Blastochloris tepida: one gene and its partners. The protein of the gene in region 3 interacts with the protein of the main gene of each other region in a pairwise test. Links are inferred from orthologs where the notes say so. Each region holds a gene or a part of one and is shown on either strand. Other genes may lie near its edges. The genes, in order: ybgC, secG, secA and secB.

Evidence for each region.
Region 1: the proteins of secA (region 3) and ybgC interact in binary tests that used the Escherichia coli proteins (3 or more experiments, as listed by UniProt). The link is inferred for Blastochloris tepida from one-to-one orthologs.
Region 2: the proteins of secA (region 3) and secG interact in binary tests that used the Escherichia coli proteins (3 or more experiments, as listed by UniProt). The link is inferred for Blastochloris tepida from one-to-one orthologs.
Region 4: the proteins of secA (region 3) and secB interact in binary tests that used the Escherichia coli proteins (3 or more experiments, as listed by UniProt). The link is inferred for Blastochloris tepida from one-to-one orthologs.

What each region holds. Positions count from the first base shown.
Region 1 is NZ_AP018907.1:522,571-527,216, forward strand. What follows is about bases 1,200-4,072. They hold ybgC (tol-pal system-associated acyl-CoA thioesterase), read left to right. Parts: upstream 1,200-2,353; coding sequence 2,354-2,791; downstream 2,792-4,072. Other genes in these bases: BLTE_RS02365 (hypothetical protein), read left to right, coding at 1,200-1,690; BLTE_RS02370 (phasin family protein), read left to right, coding at 1,745-2,257; BLTE_RS02380 (hypothetical protein), read left to right, coding at 2,950-3,411; BLTE_RS02385 (hypothetical protein), read left to right, coding at 3,653-4,072. In the rest of the region: Holliday junction branch migration DNA helicase RuvB, read left to right, coding at 5-1,051; more of BLTE_RS02365, read left to right, coding at 1,055-1,199; more of BLTE_RS02385, read left to right, coding at 4,073-4,126; BLTE_RS02390 (TetR/AcrR family transcriptional regulator), read left to right, coding at 4,235-4,646.
Region 2 is NZ_AP018907.1:2,486,025-2,490,690, reverse strand. The notes cover bases 827-3,719. They hold secG (preprotein translocase subunit SecG), read left to right. Parts: upstream 827-2,044; coding sequence 2,045-2,395; downstream 2,396-3,719. Other genes in these bases: BLTE_RS11390 (CTP synthase), read left to right, coding at 2,490-3,719; tpiA (triose-phosphate isomerase), read left to right, coding at 1,075-1,830; BLTE_RS11405 (SurA N-terminal domain-containing protein), read right to left, coding at 827-925. In the rest of the region: more of BLTE_RS11405, read right to left, coding at 1-826; more of BLTE_RS11390, read left to right, coding at 3,720-4,118; BLTE_RS11385 (type I secretion system permease/ATPase), read left to right, coding at 4,568-4,666. UniProt on the Escherichia coli protein: Subunit of the protein translocation channel SecYEG. Overexpression of some hybrid proteins has been thought to jam the protein secretion apparatus resulting in cell death; while this may be true it also results in FtsH-mediated degradation of SecY.
Region 3 is NZ_AP018907.1:10,393-15,563, forward strand. The notes cover bases 1,081-4,478. They hold secA (preprotein translocase subunit SecA), read left to right. Parts: upstream 1,081-1,467; coding sequence 1,468-4,278; downstream 4,279-4,478. Other genes in these bases: BLTE_RS00070 (peptidylprolyl isomerase), read right to left, coding at 1,081-1,185. Outside these bases: bifunctional glutamate N-acetyltransferase/amino-acid acetyltransferase ArgJ, read right to left, coding at 1-149; more of BLTE_RS00070, read right to left, coding at 322-1,080; BLTE_RS00080 (carbon-nitrogen hydrolase family protein), read left to right, coding at 4,677-5,171. UniProt on the Escherichia coli protein: Required for protein export, interacts with the SecYEG preprotein conducting channel.
Region 4 is NZ_AP018907.1:3,554,701-3,559,347, forward strand. What follows is about bases 1,774-4,647. They hold secB (protein-export chaperone SecB), read left to right. Parts: upstream 1,774-2,903; coding sequence 2,904-3,392; downstream 3,393-4,647. Other genes in these bases: BLTE_RS16095 (Tim44/TimA family putative adaptor protein), read right to left, coding at 1,774-2,345; dnaQ (DNA polymerase III subunit epsilon), read right to left, coding at 3,504-4,247; coaE (dephospho-CoA kinase), read right to left, coding at 4,261-4,647. In the rest of the region: BLTE_RS16085 (Smr/MutS family protein), read right to left, coding at 1-449; mltA (murein transglycosylase A), read right to left, coding at 446-1,552; more of BLTE_RS16095, read right to left, coding at 1,659-1,773. UniProt on the Escherichia coli protein: One of the proteins required for the normal export of some preproteins out of the cell cytoplasm. It is a molecular chaperone that binds to a subset of precursor proteins, maintaining them in a translocation-competent state.

The DNA of each region.
Region 1 (4,646 bases), 510 kb from region 3 along the record:
TCGCATGGCCACCCCGCCCCGCCGCCTGGTGCAGCCCGACAAGCGCGACGACGATGCCGACGCCACGCTGCGGCCGCAGCGGCTGGCCGATTTCGTCGGCCAGGAGCAGGCGCGGGCAAACCTGAGCGTGTTCATCGCCGCCGCCCGCCAGCGCGCCGAGGCGCTCGACCACGTGCTGTTCGTCGGGCCGCCGGGCCTCGGCAAGACGACGCTGGCGCAGATCGTGGCGAAGGAACTCGGCGTCGGCTTCCGCGCCACCTCCGGACCCGTCATCGCCAAGGCCGGCGACCTCGCCGCGCTGCTCACCAATCTCGAAGAGCGCGACGTGCTGTTCATCGACGAGATTCACCGCCTCAATCCGGCGGTGGAGGAAATCCTTTATCCGGCGATGGAGGATTTCCAGCTCGATCTGATCATCGGCGAGGGGCCGGCGGCGCGCTCGGTGCGCATCGACCTCGCCAAGTTCACCCTGGTCGGCGCTACCACCCGCGCCGGCCTTCTCACCACGCCGCTGCGCGACCGTTTCGGCATTCCGGTGCGGCTGAACTTCTACACGGTGGCGGAGCTGGAGTTCATCGTCAGCCGCGGCGCCCGCGTGCTCGGCATCGGCATGACGCCGGAAGGCGCCAACGAGATCGCCCGGCGCGCCCGCGGCACGCCGCGCATCGCCGGCCGGCTGCTGAGACGGGTGCGCGACTTCGCGCTGGTCGACAACAGCCCGGCGATCGACCGGGCGGTGGCCGACCGGGCGCTGGTGGCGCTGGAGGTCGATGCCGCCGGGCTCGATGCCATGGACCGGCGCTACCTCTCGGTGATTGCGCTCAATTATGGCGGCGGGCCGGTGGGGATCGAGACCATCGCCGCGGCGCTGTCGGAGCCGCGCGACGCCATCGAGGACATCATCGAGCCGTTCCTGATCCAGCAGGGCTTCGTGCAGCGCACGCCGCGCGGCCGGCTGATCACCGCCCACGCCTTCCGCCACCTTGGCCTCGCCGAGCCGGCGCGGGAGAGCGGGCAGTTCACGCTGTTTCAGGATCCCGCCGAGGATTGAGCGATGTTCTCGGACGACGCCGTCTGCCTTCGAGCGCTGACCGCGTTGGGTGGCGACGAGCGCACCCTCTTGGCCATGATCGCGGCGGAACAGGCGATCGGCGGCGACCCGTTCGGCCTCGATCCCATCGAGCGCGTCCTGGTGCGGCTGTGGACGTCGTCCGGCTCCTGGCATCGCATCTTCAATGGGGAGATGGACGGGCGTCCGCTCGCGCTCGGCGATTATCGTGGCGTGTTCGTCCTGCAAGCGCGGTTCGACACCGCGATCCGCAAGCTGCCCAGTTTCGCCGGGGTGTGTTTCCGCGGCGTTCGTGCAGTGCCTCCATCAACTGAACGCCTGGAGCCTGTACAGATGGGATCGGCTCGCACCAACGCACCGGATTGGCGAGCTTTCTGGGTAGATCGCGTTGGTCAAACCTTGCGTTGGAATCGTTACTCCAGTGCGTCTGCTGATCCGGACCGCGCCTTTTCTGGTGAGCTTTTGTTCACGATCGTGTCGAGGGCCGGCCGGCGGCTTCAGGGCTATGCGGAAGACGAGGGTGAGCAGGAGATCCTTTTCCTGCCGGGCACACTGTTCCATATGATAGAGTGCATTGCTTGTGGCGACCGCCTGAACGTCACCCTGATCGAGATCGTGTGACGGCGGTGCGGGCCGAACCGGGGATCACGGGCCGTCCGTGAACGCGTGGCAGACATGAACATCGCGGCGAGCGACCTCAGAGCCCAGATCGAGAGCGCCCGGGCGCTGCTCGCGGACGAGGCCGACAAGGTCCGCCATGTTCGTGAGCGGTTGGCCGAGCCTGTGCCTTCCCATGCCCCTTCGACGCCGCTGCTCGACCGCATGCAGTCCGGTTGGCGGGATTGCGAATTCTTGGTGTCGGGCGCGGAGATCGCCGAGAACCGCCTTGCCGCGGCATTGTCGGAGGCGATCGACAGGCTCGGAGAGGCGCAGGCGGCAATCCGCGCCGCGCCGGCCACGGCCATCGCCGACCTCGGCGAGCGGGCGATCGGCTATGCCGAGACCACCATGGCAGCGAGTGTCGATATGGCACAGCGCCTGTTGCGCGCGCGTGACGTCCAGGAGATGTTGCAAATCCAGGCCGAGTTCGTGCAGAAGCAGATCGCGACGCTGGCGGCGCAGGCAGAGGCTCTCCATGCAACCGCTGCGCAGCGGTTGCATGGAGACGGCGATACGGCCGTCCGCTGATCTCGAGTTCCTGACGTGACATCCGTTCCGAATTTCGTCGGCGGCGAAGGCCGCTCGTGGCCCGACCTTGCCGGCCGCCTCGTACCCGGCGGCCATGTGCTGGCGGTGCGGGTCTATTACGAAGACACCGACTTCTCCGGCTTCGTCTACCACGCCAATTTCCTGCGCTACATGGAGCGCGGCCGCTCGGACTATCTGCGCCTGCTCGGTGTCGAGCAGGGGTCGCTGTTCGAGGAGGCGGTGGCGGAGGTCGGGGCCGGCTTCGCCTTCGTGGTGCGCCACATGGACCTCGATTTCCGCCGGCCGGCGAAGATCGATGACATTCTCGAGGTCCACACCCACCCGGCCGAGGTGCGCGGCGCCTCGCTGACGCTGGCGCAGACCGTGCGGCGCGGCGAGGAGATCCTGATCGCCGCCAGGATCAAGGTCGCGTTCGTGGCCGGCGAGCGCGCGACCCGCATTCCGCTCGGCCTGCGCAAGGCGATGGGCGCCGATGTCGACGCCACCACGGTGGACGCCACCCCTGCGGGCTGAGCCCGCAAGGGAACCTCCAGCCGCATGCGGCATTGTCCTAATCCACAGCGTGACCAGGGCCGATGGCCGGACCGGCGGGGCGCGTCCCCACACCGGCCGATCGGGAAAAGCGGTCCGCGCGAGATACGGGACAGGACAGCGGTGAGAGGAGTTGGCGCATGGGCGAGATGGGTCGTCACACGATCGAGTTCCGGCGGGTGGAGCCGGGTGACCAGGTGATTCTGACGACCTTCGGCCGCAGCGAGGCGCGCGGCTTCGCCGCGGCCGGTGCGCCGGGCGTGGCGGTGTGCCTGCCGCCGGGCACCGAGGTCCGCTTCAACGAGCCGATCGCCTGCGAGACGGCCGCCGGCCTCGTGCCCGACATTCCGGCGGGCGAGCAGGTCGCCTGGATCCGGCAGGTCAGCGTCGACATTCCCTGCATCCACCACGATGCGCTGGAGCTCGCCGATGGCCGGGTGGTGATGTTCACCCAGCTGCGCGAGGGCCAGCAGGCGACGGTGGTGCGGATGCCGGCCACCGCCATCGGCGGGCCGGGCGGCGGCACGCCGCGGCTGCCGCTGGAAGCGTTCCGCGCCCTGGCCGAGCCGGCCGACGACAGCGGCCAGCCGATGTTCATCTGAACGCCCTGATGGCGACGTCGCGAGGCAAGGTCGAACGACTTGACCGCGCGACGTTGCCGCAGGGGGCGGAAATCCGGAACCTCGGCCCGTCCCCGAACATTCCTGCTCATCATCGACGTTCCCCATCGACAGCCCCGGATCGGCCGCACCGAACCGGGAACCGGGGGCGGCTTGGCCAACGCCACGCCCGCGGCAGGGGAGGGCCTTCGCGGCCGATCGTCAGAACAGGAAGGATGCTCACATGTGCGACTACAGTCTTCACCATGTGATGTCCCGGCCGGCACGGGTCGGAGAGACGCTGGTAGCGACGATGTTCGTCAACTCCATCACCCGCGGCTTTGCCGCGCCGGACGATCCGGATGTCGCGGTCTGCCTGCTGCCGGGAACCGAGCTCGGGTTCGACAAACCCGTCGAGTTCGAGCCGGCGTTCGGCGCCTTCGCCAACCGGACGGCCGGCAGCAATCTGGCGCGGTTCCGCCAGATCAACATGGACAACCCCTATCTCCACCACGACGCGCTGGAGTTTCCGGACGGCCAGGTGGTGCTGGTGACGCACCTGTGCGCCGGGCAGCGGGCGACCGTGCTGCAGCTGCCGGCGGGCGCCGCGATCGAGGAGCATCGCCACGCGGAGGCCGGCGGCGAGACGGCTGCGCCGGCCGGCCCGTCCGCTCCGGCCGAGGCCGCGGGCGGGCAGCACGAACCGCAGACGGCATGAGGACACCCGCCACACCGCGCGCGCGGCGCGGAACGGACATCCGGCTGACAGGGCGGCGGCGCGCGGCATGGTCGACGCTGCCGCCCGGCTCATGTAATAGCTCGTTACATGAGCTGGTCCAAGGACGGCGGCCGGGCCGGGTCGCGCGCGTATCACCACGGCAACCTCAAGGAGGCGCTGGTCCGCGCCGCCCTGGAACTGATCGCCGAGAAGGGGCCGGCCGGCTTCACCTTCGCGGAGGCCGCGCGCTGGGCCGGGGTGAGCCCGGCCGCGCCCTACCGCCATTTCCGCGACCGCGACGAGCTGCTGACCGACGTGGCGCGGCGCGGCTTCGAAATCCTGGCCGGCCAGCTCGCTTCGGCCTGGAACGGCGGCCGGCCCGAGCCGTTCGCGGCGTTCGAACGGCTGGGCAAGGCGTATCTGGCGTTCGCCCGCGCCGAGCCGGCCTATTATTCGGCGATGTTCGAGGCCGGCGTGCCGCCGGACGGCTCGCCGGAGCTGCGCGAGGCGGGCGAGCAGA
Region 2 (4,666 bases), 2.5 Mb from region 3 along the record:
TGTCCGCCGGCTTCAGGCCGCGGGCGGCCGCCACGCTCTCGAAGCTCTCGCCGCCGGCGATCTTGGCACTGGCGGCCTTGGCCTCGTCGGCGGTGGGGAACACGATCTGCTGCAGGGTGCGCTGCTCGGGCGCGCCGAACCGGTCGCGGTGGGCGTCGAAATAGGCGCGCACGTCGGCGTCGGTCACCTCGACCGCCTTCGACAGCGTCTCGACGGTGACCGGCAGCACCACCACCTTGCGGTATTCCGGCGCCCGGAACGCGGCCTTGCGCTCCTCGAAATAGGCCTTGAGCACATCGTCGGCCGGGGCCGCGATGGTGCCGGCGGCGGTGCGGTCGAGGGTGACGAACTCGACCTTGCGCGTCTCGTTGCGGAAGGTGTCGACGAGGCTGGCGAGCGTGTGCGGCACCTCGGCCGAGCCGCCGATGGCGCGGGCGAGCTGCTGGCGCAGCGCGAGCTTGCGCTCGGCGTCGATGTAGGTCAGCTCGGAATAGCCGTTGGAGCGCAGCACCTGATCGAACAGATTGCGGTCGAACTGGCCGCTCGGCCCACGGAAGGACGGATTGTCGTGGATGCGGCGGATCAGCTCCTCGTCGCCGATGCCGAGACGAAGCTGGCGGGCGCGCTCGTCCAGGGCGGCCTCGGCCAGCACTTCGGCGAGCATCTGCCGGTCGAAGCCGTACGCCCGCGCCTGATCCGGCGTTATCGGCCGGCCGGCCTGACGGCCGAGCGCCTGAAGCCGCTGATTGTAGATCTGGCGGAAACTCTCGGTCGAAATGTCGGTCGAGCCGACCGTGGCGACGTTGCGCTGGCCGAAGCCGCGGAAGATGTCGCCGATGCCCCAGATGGCGAACGACACCACCAGGAGGCTGAGGAAAATCTTGGCGACCCAGCTCGCCGCGCCTTTTCGCAAGGACTGGAGCATTGACCGAAATCCGGATTCCAAATGAAAACAGGCGGCGCGCGCCGCCCTTTGGTTCCTACCATAGGGGCACGCTGCGCCAGGAGCAATCCGACGTGCTCGCGGCCGCAAGACCGGCTATGCCTGAGCGATAAAGAGGTGGGGGAGACATCATGGTGGCGCCGCGCCGCCCGCTGGTTGCGGGCAATTGGAAGATGAACGGGTTCCGGGCTTCGATCGCCGAATTCCGCTCGGTGGCGGCGGCGGTGGCCGGCGGGGCGGCCGGGCGCGCCGAGGTGCTGGTGTGCCCGCCCTTCACGCTGGTGGCCGAGTTTGCCGCCGAGCCGCGCGAGGCGGTGGAGGTCGGCGCCCAGGACTGCCACGCCAAGCCCTCCGGCGCCCACACCGGTGATATCTCGGCGGAAATGCTGAAGGATGCCGGCGCCGGCGCGGTCATCGTCGGCCATTCCGAGCGTCGCGCCGACCATGGCGAGAGCGACGCGGTGGTCCACGCCAAGGCGGCGGCGGTCCGCCGGGCCGGGCTCGTCGCCATCGTCTGCGTCGGCGAGACCCGCGCCGAGCGCGAGGCCGGCCACACGCTGGAGGTGGTGCGCCGCCAGCTCGACGGCTCGGTGCCCGAGGGCGCCACCGCCGCCGACACGGTGATCGCCTACGAGCCGGTGTGGGCGATCGGCACCGGCCTCACCCCCACCACCGCCGACGTGGCCGAGGTCCACGCCATGATTCGCGACCGGCTGGTCGAGCGTTTCGGCGCCGAAGGGCAGGGCATCCGCATCCTCTATGGCGGCTCGGTGAAGCCGGACAACGCGGCCGAGCTGATGGCGGTGGCCAATGTCGATGGCGCCCTGGTCGGCGGCGCCAGCCTCAAGGCGGCCGATTTCCTGGCGATTGCCGGGGTCTACCGGTAAAGGCGGCTGGTCGTCCCCGGCGCGCCTCGCGACAGCGAGGCGCGGGAAGGGGACCCATGCCCGGTGCCGGGTCCCTGATCCCGGCATTCTCCCTGCTACCGCATTCGCGCGGGTGGAAATGCCCGAAGCGATCGTGTAAGAGCCGCACCAACCGTGGTCCGGCCGCGGGCGTGCCCTTCCGATCGGGTCCGCCCCGGCCTATTTGCTTTGAGTCATGCAGACCGTTCTCATCGTCATCCACCTGATGGTCGTGCTCGCGCTGGTCGGGGTCGTGCTCCTGCAGAAGTCGGAGGGCGGCGGCCTCGGCATGGGCGGTGGCGGCGGCTTCATGTCCTCGCGCGGCACCGCCAACGTGCTGACCCGGACCACCGCCATCCTGGCCGCCATCTTCTTCAGCACCAGCCTGGCGCTGTCGATGCTGGCCGGCTACAGCCGCGAGCCCACGTCGATCCTCGACAAGGCGGGCGCGCCGGCCGGGGCGCCGGCATCGGCACCGGCTGAAGGTCAGGGCATCCTCGACCAGATCAAGCCGCCGGGACCGCCGCAGCCGCCGGTCTCGCGCTGAACGCCCGCGGGTCTTCCGCAGGGTCTCCAAATTCATCCGGCAAGCGGCCCTGCCGCTCGCCAAAACGAGATGGGCGGGCTAAAACCTGACTCCCATGGCGCGGTACGTTTTCATCACCGGCGGCGTGGTCTCCTCGCTCGGCAAGGGTCTTGCCTCGGCCGCACTCGCCGCCACTCTGGAGGCGCGCGGCTACAAGGTCCGCCTGCGCAAGCTTGACCCGTACCTGAACATCGACCCGGGCACGATGAGCCCGTATCAGCACGGCGAGGTGTTCGTCACCGACGACGGGGCGGAGACCGACCTCGACCTCGGCCATTACGAGCGCTTCACCGGGCGTCCGTGCACCCGCATGGACAACATCACCACCGGCCGGATCTATCAGGAGATCCTGCTGAAGGAGCGGCGCGGCGACTATCTCGGCGCCACCATCCAGGTGATTCCCCACGTCACCAACGCCATCAAGGACTTCATCCTGGCCGGCAACGACGATTTCGACTTCGTGCTGGTCGAGATCGGCGGCACGGTCGGCGACATCGAGGGCCTGCCGTTCTTCGAGGCGATCCGCCAGCTCGGCAACGAGCTGCCGCGCAACCACGCCGTCTACATCCATCTGACGCTCTTGCCCTACATCCCGTCCGCTGGGGAACTCAAGACCAAGCCGACCCAGCATTCGGTGAAGGAGCTGCGCTCGATCGGCATCCAGCCCGACATCCTGCTCTGCCGCACCGACCGGCCGATCCCCAAGGAGGAACGGCGCAAGCTCGCGCTGTTCTGCAATGTGCGGGAGACGGCGGTGATCGAGGCGCGCGACGTCGATTCGATCTACGCCGTGCCGCTCGCCTATCACGCCGAGGGCTTCGACGTGGAGGTGCTGCACGCCTTCGGCATCGACCCCGGCGCGGAGCCCGACCTCACGCGCTGGGAGAAGATCACCCAGCGCATCCGCAATCCGGAAGGCTCGGTCACCATTGCCATCGTCGGCAAGTACACCGGGCTGAAGGACGCCTACAAATCGCTGATCGAGGCGCTCAGCCACGGCGGCATCGCCAACAATGTGAAAGTGTCGCTCGACTGGATCGAGAGCGAGATCTTCGAGAACGAGGATCCGGCGCCGTTCCTGGAGCACGTCAACGGCATCCTGGTGCCCGGCGGCTTCGGCGTGCGCGGCACCGAGGGCAAGATCCGGGCGGCCCGCTTCGCCCGCGAGCGGCGGGTGCCCTATTTCGGCATCTGCCTCGGCATGCAGATGGCGGTGATCGAGGCGGCGCGCAATCTCGCCGGCATCGAGGACGCCGGCTCGTCCGAGTTCGGCGCCACCAATGAGCCGGTGGTCGGCATGATGACCGAGTGGCTGCGCGGCAGCGACCTGGAGCGGCGCAAGGCCGGCGGCGACCTCGGCGGCACCATGCGGCTCGGCGCCTATGCCGCGTTGCTGCGGCCGGGCAGCCGGGTGTCCGCCATCTACGGCAAGACCGAAATCTCGGAGCGCCACCGCCATCGCTACGAGGTCAACATGTCCTACCGCGACCGGCTGGAGCAGGTGGGCCTCGCCTTCACCGGCATGTCGCCGGACGGCATCCTGCCCGAGATCATCGAATATCCCGAGCACCCGTGGTTCGTCGGCGTGCAGTTCCACCCCGAGTTGAAGTCGCGCCCGTTCGATCCGCACCCGCTGTTCGCCTCCTTCATCGCGGCGGCGGTGGTGCAGAGCCGGCTGGTGTGACCGCCGGACCGGCTTGCGGGATGTCACACCGCCGCCGCGACCGGATCGCGCGCCGGGCGCGTGCACAGTTCGTATCGTACGACGCGATTTTATGACGCGAATGCCGGTCCGCGGCTCAGCACTTCATAAACCAGCGGTCGAAAATCTCGCCGTGGCTGCGGATCGTGGCAAGACGGCGCCAAGGATCACCATGGGATCACCATCGTCTTGCATGTAGTGTGCGTCGTTTGATTTGCGGCGGTGGCGCGGCGGATGGGGCGGACCAGCGGATCCTTCATGATACGGTCTCCGGATGACCGGCTTGGACCGGCCGCCGGCCGGAGCCAGCCGTCCTGTCCTGTCCCGTGCGGGAGAGGGCCGGTCCCGCCGGCGGGGCGCCGAGCGGCTGCCCGCGCCGGGGTTTCCATTTCAGGGTTTATGCCGGGGTTCGGTCACTACGGGAGGCTGGGGTGAAACCGAAGCTCGCTTCGCCGACGCTCAACGCCCTGCGGCCGCTGCTGCCGGCCTATGCCGGCCTGTTCGCGCTGAGCCTGTTCCTGCCGTTTCTC
Region 3 (5,171 bases):
ACCGTGGTGCCGCGCTCGAACAGCATCAGCAGCACGTCGGTGCGGTTGCGATAGCGGATGCCGGCTTCGGCGGTGGCGAAGCGAACGCCCGCGACCGGCGGCAGGTCGGGAAACGTCTTGGGAGCAAGGGGGGAGACGGTTTGGGACATGGCGGCCTCGTGAACGAGGCCGTCCTTTGCCCGACCCACCGGCGGCGCGCAAGACCGGCGTGGCCGGCTGGGCCCGGCGCAACCCCAAACGCGACGCGCCGGACACCCGATCCGCAGACGGGTCACCGGCGCGCGGCAGGGAGGCTCCGGCCCGCCGGGCCGGAGCGCGTGATCACTTCTTGTCGGCGGGGGCGGGCGCCGGGGCGGGGGCGCCGATGCGCTCGATCTTGGCAGCCTCGCGCAGCTTCAGCACCAGATCGCTCTGCGCCTTGTGCTCGACGAACTGCTCGATCTGGCTCTTGACCTCCTCGAACTTCGGCGGCTGGCGCGGACGGATGTCCTCGATCTTGATGACATGCCAGCCGAACTGGGTCTTGACCGGATCGGCGATCTCGCCCTTGGCGGTCTTGAAGGCGACCACGGCGAATTCGGGCACCATCTGGTCCTTGGTGAAATAGCCGAGGTCGCCGCCATCGGCCGAGCCGGCATCCTTCGAGTTCTTCTTGGCCAGATCGGCGAAGTCGGCGCCGCCGCGGGCCTGCTTCACCAGTTCCTTGGCCTTGTCCTCGGTTTCGACCAGGATGTGGCGGGCGCGCACTTCCTGGTCCTTGGCGAGCGTCTTGGTGGTCTCGTCGTAGATCTTCTGCAGGTCGGCCTGGGCCAGCGCATCCTTGGCGGTCTTTTCCATCAGCGCTTCCATCAGGACGCGCTGGCGGGCGTGGGCCATCTTCTTCTTGAAATCGGGCGTGTCCTGCAGCTTCTGGGCCTCGGCCGCCTTGGCCAGCAGGACGATGTCGGCGGCATAGTTGACGAGCGCCTCGCGGCGCTGCTCGGGCGTCGCCGCCGGCAGGTTGGCGCCGATGGCCTCGTCGATCAAATTCAGGTCGCTTTCGAAAATCTCGGTGCCATCGACCTTGGCGACGACGGCATCGGCCAAGGCCGCGCGCGGCGCCCCGAAGGCGGCAGCCATCAAGGCGGCGGCCAAGACCAAGCGGGCCGGCAGCAAAGCGGTTCGACGGGCGGAATTATCGATCATTGCATCATCCTTTGAGGAAAGCGCGGCGGATGCATGCGCCGATCCGCGGCGATTGACAAGGCGAAAGCCCGTCCATATCTCCCAAACGCTCATCGTGCGCGCAGCGTATCTGGCGCGAACGTGACCCGGGCGCGGAAAATGCTCAGAATTGCCCGGTTTTCGCCCCTTTGTCGCGCCACCGACGGCCCGTTCGGCCGGCGCGTTGCCGGCGCAGCGGTTCAAGCTCAGCGGTTCGCGTGCGGCGACCCTGCGACGATTGGCCAGCACCCAAGGTGATCTTCCATGTTCGGCGCCCTTGCAACCAAGCTGTTCGGCTCGTCCAACGACCGGAAGGTAAAGACCTATCGGCCCCGGGTGGCGGCCATCAACGATCTGGAGCCGGCCTTCGCCAAGCTCTCCGATGACGCGCTGCGCGCCAAGACGGACGAGTTCCGCACCCGGGTCGCCGGCGGCACCGAGCTGGACGAGCTGCTGCCCGAAGCCTTCGCCGCGGTGCGCGAGGCCGCCAAGCGCACGCTCGGCCAGCGCCATTTCGACGTGCAGCTGATCGGCGGCATGGTGCTGCACGAGGGCAAGATCGCCGAGATGAAGACCGGCGAAGGCAAGACGCTGGTCGCCACCCTGCCGGTCTATCTCAATGCGCTCGCCGGAAAGGGCGTCCATGTCGTCACGGTCAACGACTATCTCGCCCGCCGCGACGCCGAGTGGATGGGCCAGATCTACCGGTTCCTCGGCCTCACCGTCGGCGTGATCGTCCACGGCCTCGACGATGACGAGCGGCGCGAGGCCTATGCCTGCGACGTCACCTACGGCACCAACAACGAGCTTGGCTTCGACTATCTGCGCGACAATATGAAATACGACATGTCGCAGATGGTCCAGCGCGGCCATGTCTATGGTATCGTCGACGAAGTCGACTCGATCCTGATCGACGAGGCGCGCACGCCGCTGATCATCTCCGGCCCGCTCGATGATCGTTCCGAATTCTACAACACCATCGATACCTTCATTCCGCGCCTCGTCAAGGAAGACTTCGAGCTGGACGAGAAGCAGCGCACGGTGGTGATGACCGAGGCCGGCACCGAGAAGATGGAGCAGATGCTGCGCGAAGCCGGCCTGCTCAAAACCGACGACATGTACGATGTCGAGAACGTCTCGGTGGTCCACCACGTCAACCAGGCGCTGCGCGCCCACAAGCTGTTCACCCGCGACAAGGACTATATCGTCCGCAATGGCGAGGTGGTGATCATCGACGAGTTCACCGGCCGCATGATGCCGGGCCGCCGCTTCTCGGAAGGGCTGCATCAGGCGCTGGAGGCCAAGGAGCACGTCCAGATCCAGCCGGAGAACCAGACGCTGGCCTCGATCACCTTCCAGAACTATTTCCGCATGTACGGCAAGCTCGCCGGCATGACCGGCACGGCGCTCACCGAGGCCGACGAGTTCCTGGACATCTACGGCCTCGAAGTGATCGAGGTGCCGACCAACATGCCGGTGACGCGCCGCGACGAGGACGACGAGGTCTACCGCACCGCGCCCGAGAAGTACCGCGCCATCATCGAGCTGCTGAAGGAGTGCAAGACCAAGGGCCAGCCGGTGCTGGTCGGCACCACCTCGATCGAGAAGTCGGAGCTGCTGGCCGACCTCCTGAAGAAGGAGGGCTTCGTCCAGAAGGACTTTTCCGATCCCACCGCGTTCGCTGGGCTGTTCGACGAGGAGCACGCCACCACCGACAAGGTGTTCGCGGTGCTCAACGCCCGCTATCACGAGCAGGAGGCGCAGATCGTCTCCCAGGCCGGCGCGGCCGGCGCCATCACCATCGCCACCAACATGGCCGGCCGCGGCACCGACATCCAGCTCGGCGGCAATCCCGACATGCGCATCAAGGCCGAACTGGCCGGGATCGAGCCCGGGCCGGAGTTCGACCGCCGCGCCGCCGAGATCCGCGCCCAGTGCGCGCGCATGAAGGAGCGGGCGCTGAAGGCGGGCGGCCTGTTCGTGCTCGGCACCGAGCGCCACGAGAGCCGGCGCATCGACAACCAGCTGCGCGGCCGCTCCGGCCGCCAGGGCGACCCCGGCCGCTCCAAGTTCTTCCTGTCGCTGGACGACGACCTGATGCGCATCTTCGGGTCGGACCGGCTCGACGGCATGCTGCAGAAGCTCGGCCTCAAGGAGGGCGAGGCGATCGTCCACCCCTGGATCAACAAGGCGCTGGAAAAGGCGCAAGGGAAGGTCGAGGCACGCAACTTCGACGCGCGCAAGAACATCCTGAAATACGACGACGTGATGAACGACCAGCGCAAGGTGGTGTTCAGCCAGCGCATCGAGCTGATGCGGGACGAGAACGTCGCCGAGACGGTCAAGGAGATGCGCCACGCGGTGATCGACGAGCTCGTCGCCAAGCACATCCCGGCCAATGCCTATCCCGAGCAGTGGGACGTCAAGGGCCTGCACGAGGCGGTGGCCGGCGTCCTGGCGCTCGACCTGCCGGTCGAGGACTGGGCCAAGGAGGAGGGCATCGCCGACCAGGAGGTGCGCGAGCGCCTGTTCAAGGCCGCCGACGAGGTGATGGCCAAGAAGCTCGATGCCTACGGCCCCGAGGTCATGACCTATGTCGAAAAGAGCATCCTGCTGCAGGCGCTCGATCATTTCTGGCGCGAGCACCTCGTTACGCTCGACCATCTGCGTCAGGTGATCGGCCTGCGCGGCTATGGCCAGCGCGACCCGCTCAACGAGTACAAGTCCGAGGCCTTCAACCTCTTCCAGGGCCTGCTCGACCGGCTGCGCGAGGCGGTCACCGCCCAGCTGATGCGGGTGGAGATCATGACCCAGCCGATGCAGCCCGAGCTGCCGGAGATGGTCGCCCACCATATCGACCCGACGACCGGGCTCGACGAGCTTGCCGCCGACGCCGACCCGATCGCCCAGGCCGGGCGGATGCTCGGCGTCTCGGCGCAGGAGAGCGGCGCCGACGTGGCGGTGGTCGAGCGCGACCCGGCCGATCCCTCGACCTGGGGCAAGGTCGGCCGCAACGAGCCCTGCCCGTGCGGCTCGGGCAAGAAGTTCAAGCACTGCCACGGCCGGCTGGCCTGATCCGGCTTCCGGTCGATCCGTCCTCGACAGCTGACGTGAACCTGCCGAAAACCCCTGATACGGTTTCCGGTTGATCCCTTCGGGATACCGGAAACGATCTCGCCAAAAAATCCTTGATCTGGAAGGGATTTTTCGGCGAACGGCATACGGTTCTCCGGCTTGATCAGCCGGAAACCGCATGAGAGGAAAGGGGTTTTCGGCCGGCCCGGCCGCAGGCTGCCCGTGTTCGCAGCGAAGCGCACAGGCGCGCCCAGCTGGACGGGCGTTTCGGCCGGTTTCGGCCGGTTGTGGACGGGCCGGTCGGCAAGACGGCAAGATGACGATACGATGATCGGCCAATCATCGTATGTTCATCGGGCGCGGCCTGCCGTCTGCGCCGCAACACGACGAGTTTCGCCATGACCATCAGTTCCGGTTCGCCTGCCACGTTCCGCGTCGCGCTCGCCCAGATGCGCACCGGCCGCTCGGTCGCGGCCAATATCGACGCGGCGGCGGCCCTGGTGCGCGAGGCCAAGGCGGCGGGCGCCGACTATGTGATGACGCCGGAAATGACCTCGCTGATGGAGGACGACCGGGCGCGGCTGTTCGACACCGTGGTCGATGAGGCCGACGATTCGGCGCTGGCCGACCTCCGGGCGCTGGCGCGCACCTTCGGCCTGTGGCTGCACATCGGCTCGCTGGCGGTGAAGGTGTCGCCGGAACGGGCGGCCAACCGCTCCTTCGTCATCGCCCCCACCGGCGACATCGCCGCCCGCTACGACAAGATCCACATGTTCGACGTCGATCTCGCCGGCGGCGAGAGCTACCGCGAATCGGAGTCGTTCGTGGCGGGCGACGCGGCGGTGCTGGCCGATCTGCCGTGGGGGCGGATCGGACTGTCGATCTGCTACGAT
Region 4 (4,647 bases), 3.5 Mb from region 3 along the record:
GACACGGCGCCGGGCGCGCCCTTGCCGGTGATCACCAGCACGATGCGGGCGCCGTGCGCCTGGGCCTGGAGCAGGAAGCGGGCGAGCCGGTCGTGCGCCTCGCGGCGGGTGAGTCCGTGCAGGTCGATTCGCGCATCGATCTCGACCACGCCGCGCACCAGCCGCAGCCGGGTGCGCCGTTCCAGCGGCGCCAGTGGCGGGGCGGGCTTGCGGGCCGGTTCGGGCGAGGGAGCCGCCTTGGGGACCGCCCGGCCGGGGCGGGCCGCCGGACGCACGGCAGGCTGGCCGGCGTCCGGCGCTTCGGCGCTGGATTCAGATGCGATTTCCGGCTCGGCGACCGGCCGGCGGCGCACCTTGCGGCCGCGCAACGGCTTGATGTCGCGGATGACGTGCTCCCACAGCGCGCGGTCGGCGTCGGTGAGCGGACCGCGGGGGCGCCGCGGGCTCATCGGGCCGGCGGCCCGCCCGTGGCCGGCTCGACCCCGCGCGGCAGCAGCATGACGAAACGGCCGGCATGGCGGATGCGCCCGGCAATGGCCGCGGCCTCCTTGCCGGCGCCGAAATAGATGTCGGCGCGGGCCGGCCCGACGATCGCCGTGCCGGTATCTTGGGCGATCATCAGCCGGCGGAACGGCTCGGCGGTGCCGGGGGCCGACACCGGCAAGGCGGCCTCGATCCAGAACGGCGTGCCATAGACATGAAGCGTGCGGTCGACGGCGATCGAGCGGCCCGGCGTCAGCGGCAGCCCCTGGGCGCCGATGGCATGCTCCTCGGGCGCCAGATCGGCCTCGCGGAAAAAGACATAGGAGCGGTTCATCCGCATCAATTCGCGGCCCTCGGCCGGATTGGCCTCGATATAGGCGCGGATGCGGTCGAGCGTCATTTCCTCTTTCGGCACGATGCCACGGGCGATCAGGATGCGGCCGACCGGCGTGTAGTCGTGGCCGTTGCGGGCGGCGAAGGCGTAGCGCTTCAACCGGCCGTCGGGCAGCCGCACCTGGGCCGAGCCCTGGATCTGGCAGAAGAAGGCATCGACCGGATCCTTCAGCCACACCAGGGCGTAGCGCTTGGCGTCGACCGCCCCGTCCTCGATCGCCGCGCGGTCGAGCCACGGCTCAGCCGGGCGGCCGTCGCTGCGGCCGGCCAGCAGGCGTTTCAGCTCGGCCGGCACAGCGAGCAGCGGCGTGGCATAGGCCGCGGACGGCGTGAGCGCGCCCTCGACGATCGGCTCATAGTAGCCGGTGAGGAAGCCCTCGCCGCCGCCGGCCGGCTGGATGCGATAGGCGCCGAAACCGTCCTCGAAGAAACGCCGCGCCGCCGCGGCATCGGCGGCCGGGTGGGCGAGCGCCCGGGCGCACGCCGCCTTCAGGCCCTGGCTCATCGGCTGCGCGGCGCGGCTCGGCGCTGCGGCTCTGGTCACCGCTCGGCAACTGGCGAGGAAGGTGCGGAAGGCGGCCAGATGGTCGTCGCCGGCCCAGCCTTCGAGGTCGGCGAACGCCACCGGCTCCAGCGTCGCCCCGGCGAGGCGGATGGCGGCGGGTGGCGCGGCCATGGCCGACCCCGGCACCACGGCGGCACCGAGGGTCAGGGCTCCACTCAGGGCTCCGAGCAATGACAGCAGCGCGGCCACGGCGGGGGTTCCGGCATTGACGCTGAGGTCAGGCGGCCTCGGTGGCGATGAGCTTCCAGTTCGGATCGCGCGAGGTCAGATCGCGGGCGAAGGTCCAGATGTCGGTGACGTCGGTGACCTGATCGGGATTGCCGTCGACCACCGCGCCGGCCTTGTCCCGGGTCACGGTGACGAGTTGCGACACGAAGCGGACGGTGACGTGGACGGTGCGGTCCTTGACCTCGGCGCCCACCACTTCGGCCTTGTCGATCGACACGAAGCGCGAATCGACGGTCTCGCCGCGGGCCTCGCGGTCGGCGATGGCGGCGATGAAGCCGTCATAGACGTCCTTGGCGAGCAGGTCGCGCAGCGTGCGCCGGTCGCCATTGGCGAACGCCGTGACGATCATCTCATAGGCCGCGCGCGCGCCGCCCAGGAAATGCTGCACGTCGAAACTGCGGTCGGCGGTGAGGATGTCGTCGAGGCCGCGTTCCAGCGCCGAGCCTGGCTCGGCGATGCCATCCCAGCGGCCGGGCGGCAGCGGTTCATCCTCGCGGCGCTCGGTGCCGGGCACGCGCCGGGGCAGCGGCACCACGTTCTCGCCGGTCTGCGCCCTCATATCGCGGGCCACCTCGCCCGGCGGTCGCTCGTGCCCGGTCTTCTGGCCCAGCACGCTGCGCAGCCGCAGGAAGATGAACAGGGCGAGCGCCAGGAAAATGATCGTGTAGATGTCCAACACTGTCTCTGCCTCATCGGCGGGGGCGTGACCTTCTGGATGAACCCCCGGCACGCGGCGCCGAGATCCGGCAGCCAGATGTCGAAGGGCGTTCAGTCCCAGACTCGATTTGGATGCGATCCCGATTCGGACCCGGTCTCGCGTCCTCTTGCCCGTACCGGATGTCCGCGGTGTGCGAACGGCCGGATAGGGCCGGAAAAACGGCGCGCAGCGTACACTCCCGGCTGCCGCGTGATCCCCCATCTATGCCGGAATCGGCGGCAATCCAGACGTCGCCGCACCCTTTTGCCACATGTCGCAAGGGATGGGCGAGATGGATCGGCGAGATCAGTTGACGAACCGCTGATCCAACCATGGCCGAAACGCCTGAACTGAAGAGCGGAATCTCGGCCGACAAAATATGAAATTCCGGTGACGGCGCCGGATTTCGTATCAATCTAAACGATGTCTGGCGGTGCGCCAATGATCGGCGGCCGTTATGCTTGCCGCCAGGGGCTTCGTCATGGTAGCGACCACCGCAACGGCGGGGCTGTCCGTCGCGACCGAACGGAGTTCATTATGAATACCACGGCTAACGGGGCACCGACCGAGTCGAAGGCGCCGGGCCTGAACGTGCTTGCGCAGTTCATCAAGGATTTCTCGTTCGAGAATCCCCATGCGCCGCAGTCGCTCGTGCCTCCTCCGCAGCCGCCCTCCATCAATGTTCAGATCAACGTCACGGCAAATCCGTTGAGCGGCACGGACTACAACGTCGACCTCAAGATCGAGGGCAAGGCGCAGCACGAGAACACCGTGCTGTTCTCGTTCGACCTGAGCTATGGCGGCGTGTTCCGCGTCCAGAACATCGCGCCGGAAGCCGTTCACCCGGTGGTGCTGATCGAATGCCCGCGGCTGCTGTTCCCGTTCGCACGGCAAATCATCGCCGATGCGGTGCGCAATGGCGGCTTCCCGCCGCTGCTGCTGGAGCCGGTTGATTTCGCCGCGCTGTACCGCCAGCGCCTCGCCGAGTTGCAGGCCGCTTCGCCGACCCCGCCGCCGGCCGCCTGAGCGGCGCGGCAGCAGCCTGTGGGAAGTGTCCAATGGCCGGGATTCGTCCCGGCCATTTGCGTTTCAGTCCCGGTTTCATGCGGCTTCCGGCTCAATCAGCCGAAAACCGTATCAATCACCCTTCTTCTCCGGCGTCGCGGCCGGCACCACCGTCGTGGTGTCGGAGAGATCCTCCTCATAGAGGCGCCAGATGGCGTGCTCGCCCAGCGTCGCCACAAACGCATGGTGCGCTTCGACCTCAGTGCTGGTCAGCCGCGGCGGCAACGGCGCCGGGCGGGTGCGCACCCCGGCGGTGTCGCGCCGCAGGGTGGCGGTGCGGGCCACGTCCAGCACCAGATTGGCCTGCCGGGCGCCGACCAGCTCGACATAGACCTCCGCCAGCAGCTCGGCGTCGAGCAGCGCGCCGTGCTTGATGCGGTTCGAATTGTCGATGCCGAAGCGGGTGCACAGCGCATCCAGCGTGTTGGAGGCGCCGGGAAACTTGCGCCGCGCCAGCATCACCGTATCGACCACCCGCTCACGGCCGATCAGCGGCCGGCCAAGCCGCCTCAGCTCGGCGTCGAGGAAGCCGAGATCGAAGGAGGCGTTGTGCGCCACCAGATGGGCGTCGGCGACGAATTCGAGAAAGCCGTCGGCGACCTCGGCGAAGCGCGGCTTGTCGCGCAGGAACTCGGTCGTCAGGCCATGGATCTCGACCGCGCCCTGCGGCACCTCGCGCTCGGGATTGATGTAGGTGTGAAACGTGCGCCCGGTCGGCCAGCGGTTCTCCAGCTCGACGCAGCCGATCTCGACCAGCCGATCGCCGCTCAACGGGTCGAGCCCCGTGGTCTCGGTATCGAAGACGATCTCGCGCAATCCGGTCTCCGCCTCAGTTTCCGCCGGCCATCAGGCTGGCGGACCGCAGGATGCCGTGCACCTGGGTGCGGGCGGCGGCGAAGCCGCGGCTGGTATCGACCAGGAAGTGCGCACGCCGCCGCTTCTCGGCATCCGGCATCTGCTTGGACAGGATGGCGGCGAATTTTGCCGCCGTCATCCCCTCGCGCCCCAACACTCGGTCGCGCTGCACAACCTCGGGCGCGGTGACCACCACCACCGCATCGACGCGGGCCTCGCCGCCGGTCTCGAACAGCAGCGGAATGTCGAGCACGACGATCCGGCGGCCGGCCTGGCGCGCCTGGGCGACGAACGCCTCGGCATCGGCGCGCACCAGCGGGTGGATGATACGTTCGAGATCGGCCAACGCCACAGGATTGTC